DNA from 4 places in the Shewanella sp. 1311 genome. Region 3 is predicted to be linked to each of the others. Evidence: predicted binding sites of a transcription regulator. Region 3 holds the regulator's gene; each other region holds the start of a gene.
The links. Region 3 encodes sigma-54, which starts transcription at its own class of promoters, with help from an activator protein. Its sites were predicted from a motif close to GTTGGCACGNNNNTNGNNT; they were not measured.
Positions count from the first base shown of each region.

Region 1: the regulator sigma-54 is predicted to act here: its motif matches at 2,779-2,797, upstream of AC5YB3_RS18765 (DUF3192 domain-containing protein).
Region 2: the regulator sigma-54 is predicted to act here: its motif matches at 2,163-2,181, upstream of flgA (flagellar basal body P-ring formation chaperone FlgA).
Region 4: the regulator sigma-54 is predicted to act here: its motif matches at 1,640-1,658, upstream of AC5YB3_RS02770 (YccF domain-containing protein).

Region 1 covers NZ_CM181686.1:4,271,412-4,275,601, reverse strand. Annotated here, with positions in the region: gene AC5YB3_RS18780 (Mpo1-like protein) at 985-1,290, opposite strand; gene AC5YB3_RS18775 (GNAT family N-acetyltransferase) at 1,274-1,921, opposite strand; gene AC5YB3_RS18770 (DUF2789 domain-containing protein) at 2,071-2,304, shown strand; gene AC5YB3_RS18765 (DUF3192 domain-containing protein) at 2,315-2,722, opposite strand; gene AC5YB3_RS18760 (hypothetical protein) at 2,887-3,270, shown strand; gene AC5YB3_RS18755 (Zn-ribbon-containing protein) at 3,270-4,043, shown strand.
Region 2 covers NZ_CM181686.1:990,599-994,788, reverse strand. Annotated here, with positions in the region: gene AC5YB3_RS04485 (LPP20 family lipoprotein) at 1-349, shown strand, start outside; gene AC5YB3_RS04480 (flagella synthesis protein FlgN) at 492-917, opposite strand; gene flgM (flagellar biosynthesis anti-sigma factor FlgM) at 920-1,243, opposite strand; gene flgA (flagellar basal body P-ring formation chaperone FlgA) at 1,319-2,026, opposite strand; gene AC5YB3_RS04465 (chemotaxis protein CheV) at 2,232-3,152, shown strand; gene AC5YB3_RS04460 (CheR family methyltransferase) at 3,252-4,091, shown strand.
Region 3 covers NZ_CM181686.1:3,391,599-3,395,788, forward strand. Annotated here, with positions in the region: gene rapZ (RNase adapter RapZ) at 1-450, opposite strand, end outside; gene ptsN (PTS IIA-like nitrogen regulatory protein PtsN) at 447-890, opposite strand; gene hpf (ribosome hibernation promoting factor) at 893-1,180, opposite strand; gene AC5YB3_RS15190 (RNA polymerase factor sigma-54) at 1,209-2,687, opposite strand; gene lptB (LPS export ABC transporter ATP-binding protein) at 2,795-3,526, opposite strand; gene lptA (lipopolysaccharide transport periplasmic protein LptA) at 3,523-4,077, opposite strand; gene lptC (LPS export ABC transporter periplasmic protein LptC) at 4,064-4,190, opposite strand, start outside.
Region 4 covers NZ_CM181686.1:593,739-597,928, forward strand. Annotated here, with positions in the region: gene AC5YB3_RS02760 (hypothetical protein) at 125-385, shown strand; gene AC5YB3_RS02765 (pyridoxal-phosphate dependent enzyme) at 416-1,462, opposite strand; gene AC5YB3_RS02770 (YccF domain-containing protein) at 1,748-2,155, shown strand; gene AC5YB3_RS02775 (alpha/beta fold hydrolase) at 2,145-3,101, opposite strand; gene AC5YB3_RS02780 (M14 family zinc carboxypeptidase) at 3,098-4,138, opposite strand.

The sequences.
Region 1 (4,190 bases), 880 kb from region 3:
CAAAAGTAAGCAAAACGCTAGATGTCTCCCCTGAGGACTTATGCATAAACCGCTATCGCTCAAAGTTCATTCGCGCATGACCAGCACACAGAGAGTAAATTATTGGGCAATAAGAGAAGTAAGACTGGTAAACATGCTTTGCGGTGAGAAGTCTTTAAGCAGAGTTAAAAAGTCAATGTGAATAGCGTTATAGCTTGGCAAAGCAAGATTAATGCTGAAAATGAACCAAAGAAAAGGGCGCAACTAAAGTGCGCCCCATTTATCCTTTGTAAGCCGTCCTGCTCGATTTGTGCTCCCTGCACCATCCATGCGTCTGCTTGCGTCCTGCGTCGTCCCTGTAATTCCTTTTCGTCCCTGTGTATCAAACTTGCGTGAGATAACACTCAGTCCTTTGACCTGTAAATCCATTTTACAGAGCCTGTCACTTCCTATGACTTTTTCCTATTGCATCCTGCAAAAATTTGTCTTCCATAGAGTAGTACAAGCTGTTCACCCTTATACTTTATCCTTGTCTCGACACATCCTGTCTCGAGTTCATGCTTAATCCTTAAGCGTGTCCTGTATTCTTCCTGAAATTCATCGTCCTGACGATACGACTCACTGTCTCTAATCATCCTTGAAAAGCAATCCTGCTTTTCCTTAGCCTATCCTAGGCGAATGACAGTTTTCCTACCGTCAGCGATTTCAACCTTGAAATCTTAATTCGTTGCTTCTTGCGTCCCTTTGGCCTGTTTCGCTTTCCTTGCTATCCATTTGCTTTGGCCATGAGTGAATTCTACGTTAACCATGACTTTTTTGTTCGGCTCAAAGAACGGACTACAAAAGAAATTACGGTCAAACATAAACTAAATAAACATAAGCAAATGATTCTATTTAAAATTAAACATAATAGAACAAAAAACAATCAAAAAGAAAACATTATGTCCTACAGCGTTTGTAAGCGATCTCTCACACGGGCATGGGCATCTCACTCGGACGGCTTTTTTAACGCTTAAAAAAGCCGCTGATCATCTGAGCAAACATTATCCAATCAGCCATCAAACTGTAAAAGGGATACTGAAATGTCGCGGGTCGATTCTTCTCGAATACGAAGTGTCCCACCCACGCAAAACCGTAGCCAACGACCGGAATAAACCAACATAGCCACCAGGCTTGTGAAACCAAGGCAATGCCAATCAGCAGCAGGACCAAACAACTGCCAATAAAGTGTAATTGCCGGCAAGTCGGGTGCTGATGTTGGGATAAATAGAAAGGATAGAAATCGGCGAACCGTTTATAAGAGTGAGTCATCTTGTTGAACCGAATAGAATAATAACTGACCATGGACACTGCCGATATTGAGCTCGCCTAAAGAGACAAAATCATACTGGGTAAATAACTGCAGATGGCTCTCCTGGGCGGCAAACACGCCAATACCATCCAAATCCGGCTGTTCATCACACCAACTCACTATCGCTTGCACTAACTTATGTCCGAGTCCTTTATGCTGCTCGTTCGGTGCAAGGGCGATAAACTGCAAAATACCGCAGTGCTTACTGGGTAAGAGTTCGACAATACTGGACTCTTTTTTCATCAAAGCTTGGGTCGATTGCCAGCCAGTACCTAACAACATCTTTAAGCGCCAATGCCAGTAACGCCCTTCTCCCAAAGGCACTTCTTGCGTTACCACACAGGCTAAACCAACCAGTCTGTCATGGTCGAACAAACCTATGAGTGCTTGTTTTTGTTGCCATAACGTATTGAGTTCTTCGCGGATCGCGGCGCGCAGTTTTTGCTCGTAAGCGGCTTTATCTGAGGTGAAAAGTGAATCGACAAAAAAAGGGTCATCATGGTAAGCGTTATAGAGGATAGAGGCGGCAATGCGTAAGTCTTCCGCGGTCAAATAGACTGCACGGCAGTCTTCCAAGGTTTCATTGTCCATTATTAGTATTCCTTGACTTAGCTCACACTTTTTATGAGTAACAATTAATTTACCAAGGAAACGGAAAAGTGCAAATTTTAATCATAGATTGCATTTTTCAATCAGGCGCTTACTCTAAACGAAGGCACTATACTGAAAAGGAAATAATGATGGATACAACTCCAGTAGACCTAAGCCACTTATTCGAGCAACTCGGTTTAGACAGTAGCGATGAAGCCATAGCGCAATTTATTGCAACCCATGATATCGACCATCACATCCATCTAAGCCAAGCGCCCTTTTGGACCCCTGCACAAAAGAGCTTTATCATCGAAGGCCTAGAAGCTGACGCACTCTGGACTGAGCCCATTGAGCAACTCGATACTCAGCTACGTAAGCTATAAAACTCGCGGGTTAAATTTTACTGTAAGCCGTTTCACCCCAACCCACTAAGGCATTGTTGCTCAGCACGATAGGTGTGCATTCGTCCTTAGTGGTTTTTCCATCGCCATTATTGCGCTGGGTACGATAAAACAACACTAAGACTTCTTTATTCGATTCACCTTGTTGAGCACTTTGTTGAATGTAGGCTTCACTAAAATCAGCGGTGCCCATTAAGATCATCACTTGATCTTTGGGCATCCCTAAACTCAGTTTGGTTAAGTTAGTGCGGTTTTTATCCTGCACTTTCTCCCATGATTCGCTGCTATCCCAACCCGATTCGCCATCACCGACATTGACCACACAGCCGCTAAGACCTAAGCTTGCAAGCCCTAAAAAAGTGATGGCGATAAGTTTGTTATTCAATTTATGGTTAATCATGTGACATCCTGTGTGATTATTATTTTTGCTTGAAAAAGCGATTTAGGCAGGACAATAGGCAAAATAGATGCCAAATGACAACACACTGTTTTTAAATGAAAAAACTTACGCAACCTTTTGAGATTAGTTTAAATCATCCAACAAATTAAGGAATTTTGCTAATTATGAGTCCACTTGACCAAGTATTAGCGGCTGCACGTTCGCTCGAAGCCTGCGGTAAAGTACCGAGCCTTGCCTTAATTAAAACCCGTTTAGGTAGCAGCCTACCTTTACCGATATTGATCCAAGGCTTGCAGCAATTTAAATCTATGCCTAAGGCGGATCGTGAGCGTTTAGCCGAGTTACAAGCCCTCAGCCCGACAATCGAAGCCGCAGCAACTAACGATACCTTGACGCTTGCGCTGCTTGCCGATCGCCTGCAGATACAACAGGCATATTTTGAACGTCATGCTGAGCAGCAAAAAGCAGAAATCATGCAATTGAAAAACGAACTGCTTGAACTAAAACAACGCATCAACTTATTAGAATCCCAAGGAAAAACCGCTTAATGTTTGTCACTGAACTGCGCTTCGAATGCTTCGCCGACACTACGATTTCTGCCGCCGAAAAAGCCATTAATCAGCTCCTTGAAGCCTATCGAGCTAATGGCCAAATCTTAGGGCGAGAATTTGCGGTCGCCTTTAATGACGGTGAGTTTAGAGTGCGTTTACTTATGCCAGAGAAAAGCAGTTTAGCGCATAAATATCACAGCCCTTGGGTCAAAAAAGCCTTAGCAGAGTTAACCGACGCTAAGCTACTCGCGCCGCGAGAAAAGTTTATCGGTCAGGACATTAATTCTGAGGTCAGCAATACTGACACACCCAGCTGGCAACTGCTGTATACCAGCTTTGTGCACATGTGCTCGCCCCTGCGCAGCGGCGATAATCTATTGCCCATTCCTTTATATCGACTCCCAGCAACCTTTAATGGCGATCACAAACGCATTATCCGTTGGCAGAGCGAATGGCAAGCCTGTGACGAGTTACAAATGGCGGCGGCCACCAAAGCAGAATTTGCCGCACTTGAGGAATTATCGAGTACGGACAGTGATTTATTTCGCAGAGGTTGGGATTTGCGCGGCCGTATCGAATATCTCACTAAAATCCCGACCTATTACTACTTATACCGCGTCGGCGGCCGAGATTTGGCCTCAGAAAAAGCCCGACCTTGCCCACGTTGTGGCAGTCATGATTGGAAACTCGATGAACCTTTATTGGATATGTTCCACTTTCGCTGCGAGCCTTGCCGCATAGTATCGAATCTGTCTTGGGATCATCAGTAACATCATCTTATCTCGCCAAAGACCTCAACCTAAGATAAGCCACGCTTAGGTTGAGCGTTCACACTCAAACTAAGTGTGGTTGAGCGTTCACGCTCTGGCTAAACATGATTGAAGGCTGAGAACTCGCAGCAAGATAGCGTCAAGCTC
Region 2 (4,190 bases), 2.4 Mb from region 3:
TAAGTTAACGGCCATAGGATATGCGCCCTTAGCGACTCAACCGGCTAAAGAGCAATCACAAAGAGTGTTGATGGCCATGCAAGCATCAAAAATTGTGGCCTATCGTGAATTAGCAGAACAAGTTTATGGGCAGAAAATAACGGCAAACAGCAGTGTCAGTGATTGGATGTTGACGGACGATAATGTTAAAGCGTCGGTTTCTGGCGTGATCCGTGGGGCGCGGGTCGTTAAGAGTTATCCGGCAGGCGATCATTATGTCACTGAGTTAGAACTGGATTTTTCACAGGTATGGGCGCTGTATCAACAACAGAGTCGTCCACAGCGAGTGAAAGAAGTCACGTATTTCTAGTCATTTCTACATGACTCTATTGAGCCGCGTACTATGCGAGTAGTTATGCGGCTTTTCTTTTCCTGCACAAGTATCAAAGTCTAATCTTTAATCAGAGCAGAGCTTAGAAGCGGGAAATACAGAGTGGGAATTGATGCGCCTGTTAGGCCTTTAAATCATTACCTAAACTTGAGATAGTTGAGGTCTTGCCTTTATCGTTATACGTAAGGCTGGAGGCGTTTCTGCTGGCTTGTAAAGCTTGAGCGAAGCGATTGAGACTGGCTAAATTCATCTCAATTAAACTGGCATTTTGATCGTTCAGTTCTTTGCATTCAGTTAATGCGTCTTTGACAACGGCCATTTTATGCACGAGTTCACTTTGCTGAGTGAGTTGAGACTTATCAGTGTGGTTTGCCAGAATATCGTCATTAGTCTTGAGTTCTTTTAGACATTGTGATTTTTCGTTAGCAAGAGAAAGCAGTAAATCGGCGTTTTGGTCAACCAAAGCGCCTTTTTCCTTGAGTATTATTTGCTTAAGAACAGCCAAATGGGCGTGTTGTAGATCTACCAGTTTAGCTATTTCAGTCATAGTTACTCTTTATTCAAGTCATTAAGTTCGGCTTCAAAACTTGCAATATTGGCAGCCAACTTTTCAGGGTCAATTTTATAGCGGCCTTCGGCGATAGCCTGTTTAATTTCGGCCACTTTCTTTTGATCAACTTCAGGAAGGCTCGCCATTTTAGTCTGAGCTCCTTGAAGTTGTTGTGCTTGCGCTGTAATCACCACTGAGTCGCTTCTTTGTGGTGTTGTCGATTTTGTGGCAACTTGAGCAGATTGATCGCTGCTAGTTTTAGTTGCACCTGAACGAACTTGTGTGGTCGTTGCAGTGTTGAGTTTGCTAATATCAATTGCCATTTTCGGCTCCAGCGTCGTGTGTACGGGATTTCTTAACTGGGGTATCGGCAGCTTATAAAAAAGCTTTAGAATATTTTACATTCTTACTTCAACTTCGCCAATGCCCGTGACTATAGCATCTAGTTCTTTGTTTGAACTGCTATTTTTGACTCTGATCCGATCGCCTTTATTGCCATCTTGTAGGGCTTCGCCCGCAGTTTTAAGTTCGAATGAGTTAGAACGAACATAAATAGATACCGAGTCGTTTTTACACACAAAGCATAAGTTATTGCTCAATATAGGATAATCCTTCGAGACGCGTCGTTTGACTCGCACACCAGCTAATTTACTTGGGTCATCAAATTCAGCGCCTCGTAAACTATTTTGCTCAATGTAACGGATTTCAACTTGGCTAGGGGAGATGAGTTCGCCAGGCGCTAAGGTTTCAGTTGTGACAACAACGGGGAATAAAATATCCACTCTAACCGACATATAAATCTGCCAAGGGTAAGCGAGCTCTTGCGTATTGCAGCTGACTTTTAGGGTGTTATTACGGCTAATTTCCCTGTCACTAGCCAATTCAACCTGAATTGGCGACGAACATTGTGACGGCAGCATTCTTGCGTCAACTATTTGCGGCGAAATATCGACTTTGGCATTCGCTGGCACGGATATCTTTTCTGAAATAAGCGCTTTAGCTAATTCTGAGATGGCCGATACGGTGGGAACAATAGGCTCTGCACTCGCAAAAACGGGCATGAAGAGGGCGAAAACACTAAAAAAACAGACTAAATTTACTTTCATAATGAAGAGACTAGCTTGTAACGCCAGAATGCACCTATACTTTTATCAAGTTCGAAGCTGACCACTGTAATAATAATTTGCATTACTGTCAGAAGATTGACTCAGTTTCGACTATGTTTATCGATAGATAAGACGTAAGCAATTAATATGCCTATACTCAAACGAGTCATAGGGCCGTACATAAACAGAACAACAAGGCAGAGTTATGTCGAGTATTCTTGATTCAGTCAACAAACGAACCCAGCTCGTTGGCCAAAACCGTTTAGAATTGCTGCTTTTTAAATTAAACGGTCGTCAACGGTTTGGGATTAACGTGTTTAAGGTGAAAGAAGTACTGCAGTGCCCGCCACTGACAACTTTGCCTAAACTTAATCCTTATGTTAAAGGTGTCGCGCATATTCGCGGTACGACTATTTCAGTTATTGATCTGAGTGCGGCAACAGGTGGTAGACCTTTAGCGAGTACTGAAAACTGTTTCATCATTATTTCTGAATATAACCGCAGCGTTCAAGGTTTCTTGGTCAGTTCTGTTGAGCGGATTATAAACATGAATTGGGAAGCGATTATGCCTCCGCCTCAAGGTGCTGGTCGTTATTCTTATCTGACGGCAGTAACTGAGATAGAAGGTGAATTGGTTGAAATTCTCGACGTAGAAAAAATCTTAGATGAGATTTCACCGGTTAAAACTGCCATCAGTGAAGAAGCCAATGAAAAGCTGACCCTCGACAGAACCCAGCATTACCATATTATGGTTATCGATGATTCTGCCGTGGCGCGTAAGCAAATTATTCGTTCACTCGAGTCATTGAACTTACAAATTGATACCGCAAAAGATGGTCGAGAAGCATTAGATAAGCTTAAAGAAATCGCCAAAGAAATGGACAATGTTGCCGATGAAATCCCTCTCATTATCTCAGACATTGAGATGCCTGAAATGGATGGTTATACCCTGACCGCTGAGATCCGAGATGATCCTAAGCTCAAGCATATTAAAGTGGTACTGCACACATCGTTAAGTGGTGTATTCAATCAGGCAATGGTTCAAAAAGTGGGGGCCAATGACTTTATCGCTAAGTTTAATCCCGACGAACTGGCTGCTGCCGTGAATAAACACTTAAGTTTGTAAGTGCAGTAGTTAGTACCTAGATACGCTTTACGCTATAATCTCGACTTTATAACATGATGGTTTCGCACTGATTTTGGTGCTTGCTATAGGATTTAGGATGTGAATGTGCCAAATAAATCACTCGCTGAAGCTGAATATAATCAATTTAGGTTGTTCTTAGAGCAACACAGCGGCATCGTACTGGGTGAAAATAAGCAATATCTGGTGCGCAGTCGTCTTGCTCCTCTGATGGGGAAATATAACCTGCCATCCTTATCCGATGTGGTTAAGCATTCGATGAAGCCTACGGAACGTGCGCTTCGGGCTGAAGTGATCGATGCTATGACGACCAATGAAACCCTTTGGTTCCGTGATCGTTATCCATTTGAGTTATTGCATAACGTTTTGTTACCTGAGTACAGTCGTTTAGGTCGTCCACTTAAGATTTGGTCGGCAGCGTGTTCGTCCGGGCAAGAACCCTATTCATTGGCGATGACGATTCTTGAGTATCAACAGAAGAAGCCTGGTGCGCTTGCGGGTAGTGCGTCAATTCAAGCCACGGATTTGTCGCCTTCCATGTTGGAACGTTGCAAAAATGCTGAGTACGATAGCTTGGCATTAGCGCGCGGTTTATCCGAGGAGCGTAAGCGTCAGTTTTTTGATGCTTTGCCTTCAGGCAATATGAAGTTAAAGGATAATGTTAAGCGTTTGGTGAACTTTAGGGCACATAATCTGCTTGAAAGTTATAGCTTACTTGGTAAGTTCGACATTATTTTTTGCCGCAATGTGCTGATTTATTTTGCGCCTGAGGCAAAGGCAAAAATTTTGCGGCAATTCGCTGCCGCTCTTAATCCAAAAGGGATTTTATTTCTCGGTGCATCAGAATCTATTGCTGGTTTAACGGATGAGTTTGACATGGTCCGTTGTAACCCTGGGATTTATTACCAGAAAAAGACTTAAGTCTGCTGCTTTAAAGAAAATTACCGACATTTGTCGGTAATTTTTTACCCATCACTTGCTCATCCCTATTGTTATTCTCATTATTCTCCTATGTTGGCA
Region 3 (4,190 bases):
TTGTCTGACTTGGTCGCTTAAATCATAGATATTCAGGTTCGACGTATCTATGTAGTGATCGACCAGTTTTGACATAGGCTCGAGCAGCTTCCCTTCCAGTTTTATCGCTTCTTGCAAAGAGACTTGGCTCTTCGACAAAGGGTGCAAACGGCGGGTTTCGCTGTAACGCTTGAGCAGAATTTTATCGCTGGAATTGAGGAAGAAGCTGGTTAACTCAGTATCAGGAGGCAGGCTCGCGAGTTGCTTTACTAAGACCTTGTCCTGCTCAGGCATGTTACGCACGTCGACACTAATGGCGACGAGATCGTTACTGCCTTTGAGTTGCTCAAGCAAAGTGCCGATTAAGGGCAAGGGAAGGTTATCGACACAATAATAGCCGAGATCTTCGAGTACCCTTAGGGCGACAGATTTGCCTGAGCCTGAGCGGCCCGACACTATGACCAGTTTCATCCAGTGATTACCTGATAGAGTTCCGTTTCATCATGCGTCTTGCGTAATTGCTTTAATATTTGCTTGTCGCTCAGCTTTTCGGCCATGCAAGACAAGGTACTTAAGTGCTGCTGACATTGGTCTGCAGGCACCAGTAGTGCAAATAAAATATCAACAGGTTGCTTATCGATAGCATCGAATGCTATCGGCTCTTCACACTTAATGAGTATGGCAATGGGCTGATCTATATCGGCTAGTCGACCATGTGGAATGGCGATGCCGTTACCTATACCTGTGCTCCCCATCTTTTCGCGCGCCACTAGGCTTTCGAATATCTCTTGAGATGAGAGGGTCGGGTACTGGGCAGCGACTAAGTCGCTGATGAGTTCCAGTACCTTTTTCTTGCTGCCCGGAGTGGCGCAGGTAGTGCACTCCGGCCGCAGTATGGTACAAAGTTCCATTATTAGTGTTTTGTTAACTTCTCTTTGTGTTTAATAACCTGACGATCAAGCTTGTCAATCAGGGCGTCTATAGCGGCATACATGTCAGCATGCTCTGAAGTAGCAAAAACTTCACCACCGATAAGATTTATTCTCGCTTCGGCAATCTGTTGCATTTTCTCGACATTGAGCACAACGTGCACATTATTGATCTGTTCGAAATGGCGTTCAAGTTTTGAAAACTTTTCTTCTACATATGCACGTAACGATTCGGTAATTTCGACATGGTGTCCACTCAGGTTTATTTGCATAGAAACGTCCTCCGATATCCACTGTAGGTTATAAACTTTTACGCTGATTAGAAGGCGGAATGAGCATAGCCTCTCGGTACTTCGCAATGGTTCTGCGGGCTACGTTGATCCCTTGTTCTGCCAGAAGTTGTGCCATCTTACTGTCGCTTAATGGTTTTTTCTGGTTTTCCGCTGCAACCAGTTTCTTAATGAAGGCTCTGATTGCTGTGGATGAGCATTCCCCACCATCGTCAGTACCGACGTGGCTAGAGAAGAAGTATTTTAGTTCAAAAAGTCCCTTAGGGGTATGCATGTATTTCTGTGTCGTCACCCTTGAGATGGTCGACTCATGCATTTCTACCGCTTCGGCAATATCGTTCAGCACCATAGGTTTCATGGCTTCTTCACCGTATTCAAAGAAACCTTGCTGATATTGGACGATACAGTTCGCCACCTTCAACAGGGTATCATTACGGCTCTCTAAACTCTTGATAAACCATTTAGCCTCTTGCAGATGACCACGAATAAATTGGCTATCGGCTTGGCTTTTAGTGCTGCGCGCCATCGAAGCATAATGTTGATTTACATTGATTTTTGGCATGCAGTCAGGATTAAGCTCAACCACCCAACGGCCATTTTTCTTCGACACTGACACATCTGGGATGACGTATTCGTCATCGTTGGGCGTAATCAATAAACCTGGGCGGGGATTGAGGGTTTGGATAAGCGCGATGCCGTCTCTTAACTCATCCTCTTTTAATTTAGTCTTACGCATCAACAATCTAAAATCGCGGGCGGCGATCAGATCTAAATGATCTTTGATCAGCATGCGGGCGTTTTCTAGGTTGGGCGTGTCAGCGGCGAAATGCGACAGTTGGATCAACAGGCACTCGCTTAAATCGCGGGCGGCAACACCAATGGGATCAAAATGTTGAATGCGCTTGAGTACAGCTTCGACTTCGTCGAGCTCAACCTCAGAATTGCCCATGGCTTCGAGGATTTCGTCAGTGCTTTGGGTGAGATAGCCTTGATCGTCGATGGCATCAATAATGGCGGTGGCAATGGCTAAATCGGTTTCAGAAAACGGTGTGAGGTTTTTTTGCCATTCTAAGTGTTCATACAAGCCTTCACTGGTCTCACCTTGGAAGGGCATATCGTCTTCACGACTGCCGCCGGGGCCAGAATTGGGAGAGGCGGTGAACACTTCATCCCAAGTGGTGTCCATGGGGAGTTCGTCGGGCATGGATTCTTTGGTTAAGGACTCTGCCGTGTCTATGGTGGAGCTGTCTTTTTCTGGCGGCAGGGTGCTAGATTCACTGAAATCCGTATCGGATAGCGTTTGGTTTACAGGGTCTTTAGTGGCGTCGAATTGATCCTCTTCCAGCTCGAGAAGGGGATTAGAATCTAAGGCTTGCTGGATCTCTTGCTGCAGTTCTAATGACGACAGTTGCAACAGACGGATGGCCTGTTGTAATTGTGGCGTCATGGTTAACTGTTGACCCAGTTTGAGCTGGAGTGACGCTTTCATGTTACCGCTGATCCCTACGTTATTATTGTTGGATGAGGTCGCTTGTTATCATCTTGAGTGGAGTCCAATGGTGGCATAAATTGCCTGCATTGGCTCCGCTTGATTAACTATAGCCTGAATTGTTCACCTAAGTACACAGCCCTAACTTGCTGATTGTCTAAGATCTCTGCGGGTGTTCCTTCGGCAATCAAGTTTCCGTGACTCACGATATAGGCATGTTCACACACATCTAATGTCTCACGGACATTGTGGTCTGTGATCAACACGCCAAGGCCACGACTTTTGAGCTGTTCGATAATCTTTTTAATGTCGATAACCGAAATCGGATCGACACCAGCAAAGGGTTCATCTAGCAAAATGAACTTAGGATTTGCTGCTAACGCCCGCGCAATTTCGACACGGCGACGTTCACCGCCCGACAATGACATGCCTTGGCTGTCACGGATGTGGGTGATGTGGAACTCTTCAAGCAGATGCTCTAGCTCTTCTTCCCTTTGCTCTTTTTTTAGTTCTTTACGCGTTTGAAGCACGGCCATGATGTTGTCATGGACGGTCAGTTTACGGAAGATACTGGCTTCCTGTGGCAAGTAACCTATGCCTTTGCGGGCGCGCAGGTGCATAGGATCTGCGGTTAAATCATCATCGTCGATAAAGATGTGGCCTTTATCGCTTTTAACCAGACCAACGACCATGTAAAAGGTGGTGGTTTTACCCGCGCCGTTCGGGCCGAGTAGGCCAACGACCTGACCGGTTTTTACCGTCAGACTGACGTCTTTAACCACTTGGCGACTCTTGTAACTCTTCGCCAGATTTTGTGCTCTTAGGGTGATTTGGGTCATTTAGAGTCCTGCTTTTTCACAGGTTTATCTGCTGGCGCGTCTGGTTTGGCATCATCTTGATAGCTTTCTGGCTGAATGATAGTGATCACGCGATCGTCGCCACTGCCGGTACTCTCGGCAATCAATTTTTGCTGGATGATGTTGTAGCGGATTAAATTACCCGTCACTTGGCTGCCCGCTTGATCTAACGAGGCTAAACCTTTAAGTGTCAGGGTGCGGCTCGCCATATCGTAACGAATTTCTTTCGCGCTCGCCGAGGCTGGACGGCCATCGTCTAATACTTGGCTGTACGTCGCAGGGTTGCCAGTGGCCACTAAAATTTTGCTATTTTCACCTTCGGCAGAAAATGCACGCAGTTGATCTGCATGGATTTTAATCGAACCTTGGGTGACTTCAACCGGACCAAAGAAGATGATCTGGTTGTTCTTGATATCTGCCGTTTGGCTCACAGCCTTGATTTTGACTTCCTGTTTCAGGTCGTCGACTTTAGCAAAGGCGCTCATGCTCATTATTAGCATTAGGCTGGCAAGTAATACGTTATTTTGCTTCATATGTTCCTACTACCTGACTGGTCAATTGCACTTCTTGCGCGTTGAGGTCGGCATAAAGGCCTTGGCCTTGAATATTAAAATCTTTCCCTGTGACGTAAATGGTGCGGTCAGAG
Region 4 (4,190 bases), 2.4 Mb from region 3:
AGGCTGTATCTCTCTCACACAGATACCTGCCGAACCAAATGAGTCAAATACAGCTTAGATCACCGACTTCCACTGCAGCATCCGCTAATATTCGTCCCCATGAATACTGTTCAGCACCTCATCTATGCCAAAACCCAATACCCAAATCGCCATGCAAAGCTTGATAAGCCAGATCAAAGCGACAATTCCGCTCAATTTAGCGGAAGCACAACTGTGCCAAGGACAATGTTTAGGTTGTTCGAAAAAAATGCTAGAAATGTTAGATGCTGAAATCAGCTATTGGCAATTTTGCGATGCAAAACCTAGTCTAAAAGATTTAAAACACCTCGAAAAGATAGGCCAACGTACCTATAAAATCCTTAAGCGAAACCATCTACTATCTTAAGAAACCATCTGCAGTCTTAAAGAAGCGGTCTTAATCTATTGCGCTGGTTATATTACTATTCTTTGAAAAGTCCCATGTCCCAGCAAATTTACGCTGATAACGCGGCAACATGGTCTCATTCCCTAATATTCCGCCTTGATGCAGATACATCACATGACCTAATTCACTACGCTGTAAATAATCCTCAAGCACAATAAAACCTAAGGGATCGTAGAGTAATTCAAACTGAATCCCTGAGGCACAAACACGCTGCCACATGGCATAAAATTCAGGGTAAAGTTTACCAAAGTGATATTTTTTGCCGACATTCACTATCTGTGGATGCTCGAGAGTATTTGGATTAAGCATAGAGAATTGCAAACGTAAATAATCATCGCCGCCCACCACAGCGCAAGTCACAACGCGAATCGCCGTTTGTTGACGAATAAAGTACTGATTTAAAAATAACGCCGTCGTCCCCGTCCCCGACGGTAAAAATACCGTTAAATCGACTAAATCATTCGCCTGCGCAAATTGCACTATTTCTTGCGCTAATACATTTACCCCGTATTCAGCGTAGGAACAACGCCCGCCCTCTGGGATAAAAAGCGCCGTCGGCTCATTCGCGAGTACCTGAGTCTCGATATACTCTTGGCAACTCAGTCGCGCACTACCCGTTTGCAAAGCAGGTTCACAACTAACATTGTGGCCAGATAAAACCTGAGGTTCACCCTGCGACTGAGTAAACGCCAGCTTTTGCGCCATTAACTCACTTAAGTCGATAATATTGGCGCCATTTGCCAATGCCGCAGCGTAATTCCCCGTGGGATGCTTGACTATTTGACTGGCAATATGGTCAACATAAAAATCACACTGCCAGCCTTTCATCTTGGCCAATGTAGATAGGGAATACAAAGAGTTTGCTAAGGGTGAGCCATGACCTATCACCTTGTTGATGCCTGCAAACTCATGATCTAAAAAGTAGCCGAATTTACGCGCTTTATTGCCGCTAAACGCTGGATGCAATAAATCATCACGTTTTAGAAATATTTCTCGACCAGCAAAGGCAAAAATATCGACGGGGGAATTTGCAAACATCAGGCTACTCAAACGATTAAATACTCAGGCTTTTAAGCCATTCGATGGAATGGCTAGTGTAACGCCGCCTTTGCTCTTCTGCTCTTAAGAAATTAGCAATTTAGCGAAGAATTAGTAAAAATCACAAATGAAGCTTAAACGGATAGAACTAAGTCATTGATTATTAATAGCCAAATAATTGGCACGTTTCTCGCTTAGTCATTGGTATATATTCAGCTTATCAAAGCTAACAGCATTCATTACAGCTAACGATAAAGGCTAAAAAAGTAACATAAGGAGTTTTCAATGGCAGTATTACGCTTAATATTCAACATCGCTTGGTTTGTGCTCGGTGGATTTGTGATGGGACTCGCTTGGTGGCTCGCAGGTATCCTGTGTTTTATCAGCATTATTGGTATTCCCTTTGGCCGCGCCTGCTTTGTTATCGGTGAAATGACCTTCTGGCCCTTTGGCCAAGAACAAATCAGCCGTCGTCACTTAACCGGTCGTGATGATTTAGGTACGGGTGTCCTAGGCATGATGGGAAACATTATTTGGTTCTTGCTGTTTGGGATCTGGTTAGCCATAGGCCACCTGGTCCATGCCTTAGCCTGTTTTGTGACAATTATCGGTATTCCCTTTGGAATACAGCATCTTAAATTGGCGTTACTTAGCCTAACACCGATAGGTCAAACCGTCGTGGCTAAAGCCTGATCGGTAGTGAGTTACCCGTCTTAGCGCTGTTCATTGCCGATGATTTACTGTGGAGAATGGATAGCGCTTTTTCATCCCACACTGAAAATATCGCCTCGTTAAAGGCCATTTCTTCCTCCAGTAAATCGTTGCAACTGTATTGAGTATGGGCATATTGCGCATGGGCAGGTTCATCATCCTCTTGAACCTCTGCTTGCGGCTTAGTCGGCGCCACAATCGCCAACAGATAATGTGCCAGTTTTGCAGGGGCATCAATGGCCGCATCATGGCCGCAATACGCTAATACTATCAAATCCGTGTGAAAGTGCTGTGCCAAGGCTTTGCTCGATGCCATGCTCACCAACGCATCACGGTCACCGCAGAGCACACTTATCGGCACTTCCACGGTCAATGGACACTGATATTGAAAAGCCGCCCACAGTTGCCGCCAGGCGTTACGAATAGTTGGCGAGGATTCACGGCGAAATTCACTCCATTCGGCAATTAAATCGCAATCTCGCCGATGGCGAAAACTGGTTAAACGCACTATTGTCGACTCGATGGGATGTAAGGCTTTACCCCGAGCCCGCAAGCAAAACGCCTTCAATGCATTCAGTGGATTAAATCTTTGATACCAAGGCGATAAATTCGCCGCACTGCTGTTTAATACAAAAACATGCCTTATCTGCCAAGGCCGCTGGAGCGCCATTTCCAGCGCCAACATACCGCCCATAGACAAGCCGAGAAGGTAAATGGCTTCTCCTTCTTGTACCTGCTCATCCAATTGCAGCCACACGGCATGGGCATAGTCAGCAATCTTAAGTGGGCTTAGTTCATGGGATAGCGTCCCATTACCTGGCAAATCCGGTGTCAGTACTCGCAGCCCCTTTTGTCGCAGTCGCTGATCGAAGCCATTCCAGTGGCGCTGATCACGCATTAATCCCCGCAATAACACCCAAGTTGTCATGACTGTGGCTCCCGATACCAATACTGCCGCGCGCACTCAGTGAGTTCAGTCAAACGTTCAGGCGTTAACTGCTCTAACGATTGGGCGTAGGCCGCTTCCATCATAAATTGCATCAGCACTGTGTGCCTGCGTAAAATTCTGTGGTGACGATGTGTTTTCTGCGGATTGAAAAAACCTGCAAAATTAAATATTTGCCTTGGGTTTTTCTTTATCCAAGCCCAGGATCCCATCTCCAATGTCAAAGGCAGAAACGGTACCTGAGCATGGGGATCGGCCACTTGATGTTGGCGATAGAGGTAATCCCAAATATCCCCATGGGTGCGATAAAACTGACTCTGGGGTGCGAGCCGATAATGGCCATGATGGGGATAACTTTGTTCAAATAATTGTTTTAGATGAAAAATATAATTGGCATTTTCGAAGGCGGTACGCGTATGGGCGTAGGGGAACCAAATATGATCACTCAAGCCAAAGCCTGAGTGAGCATCGAGGGAAATCAAACTGGTGCTGCGGCTAAGCAATTGCTGTACATAGGCAACTAAACCGGCGGTTTCAAGCTCCATTCCCCCCATGCCGCGATACCAAGGCAGCCGCGACGATATCCGCTGCCCTCCCACCATAAAGGAGACTTTTTCGCTGGATTCTATCGGGGCGTTACGCATCAAATCCACTTGATTGCCATTACCTCGCGTTCCCATAAATAAGCCAACGGGATTCACCACTGGGACAAAAGCTAGCCGCACTCCCGTTAACATCTGCTGTAGGTGTTTATCCCACACCAGTCGCTGCAACAAACTGTTCAGCAATGCCAAGATGACTTGAGAGCCAATACGTTCAACCCCATGCACGCCGCCCACAAAGAGTACTGTCGGACAGGGCTTATCTCCCCCGCCCAGTTCAACACTGTAGAGAGGAAAATGTTCGTGACGAAATGGAATGTCGGCAAGAATGTGATACTGCAACTTAAGATGATGAGTATCAATGAGTTGTTGCAGCGTATCTAACTCAAATGGTAGCTCAAAGGGAAGTTTATTCATGTCACCTTAATCAAAAAATGAGAGAGCAACTCATGCCGTTAAGGTGATGCTA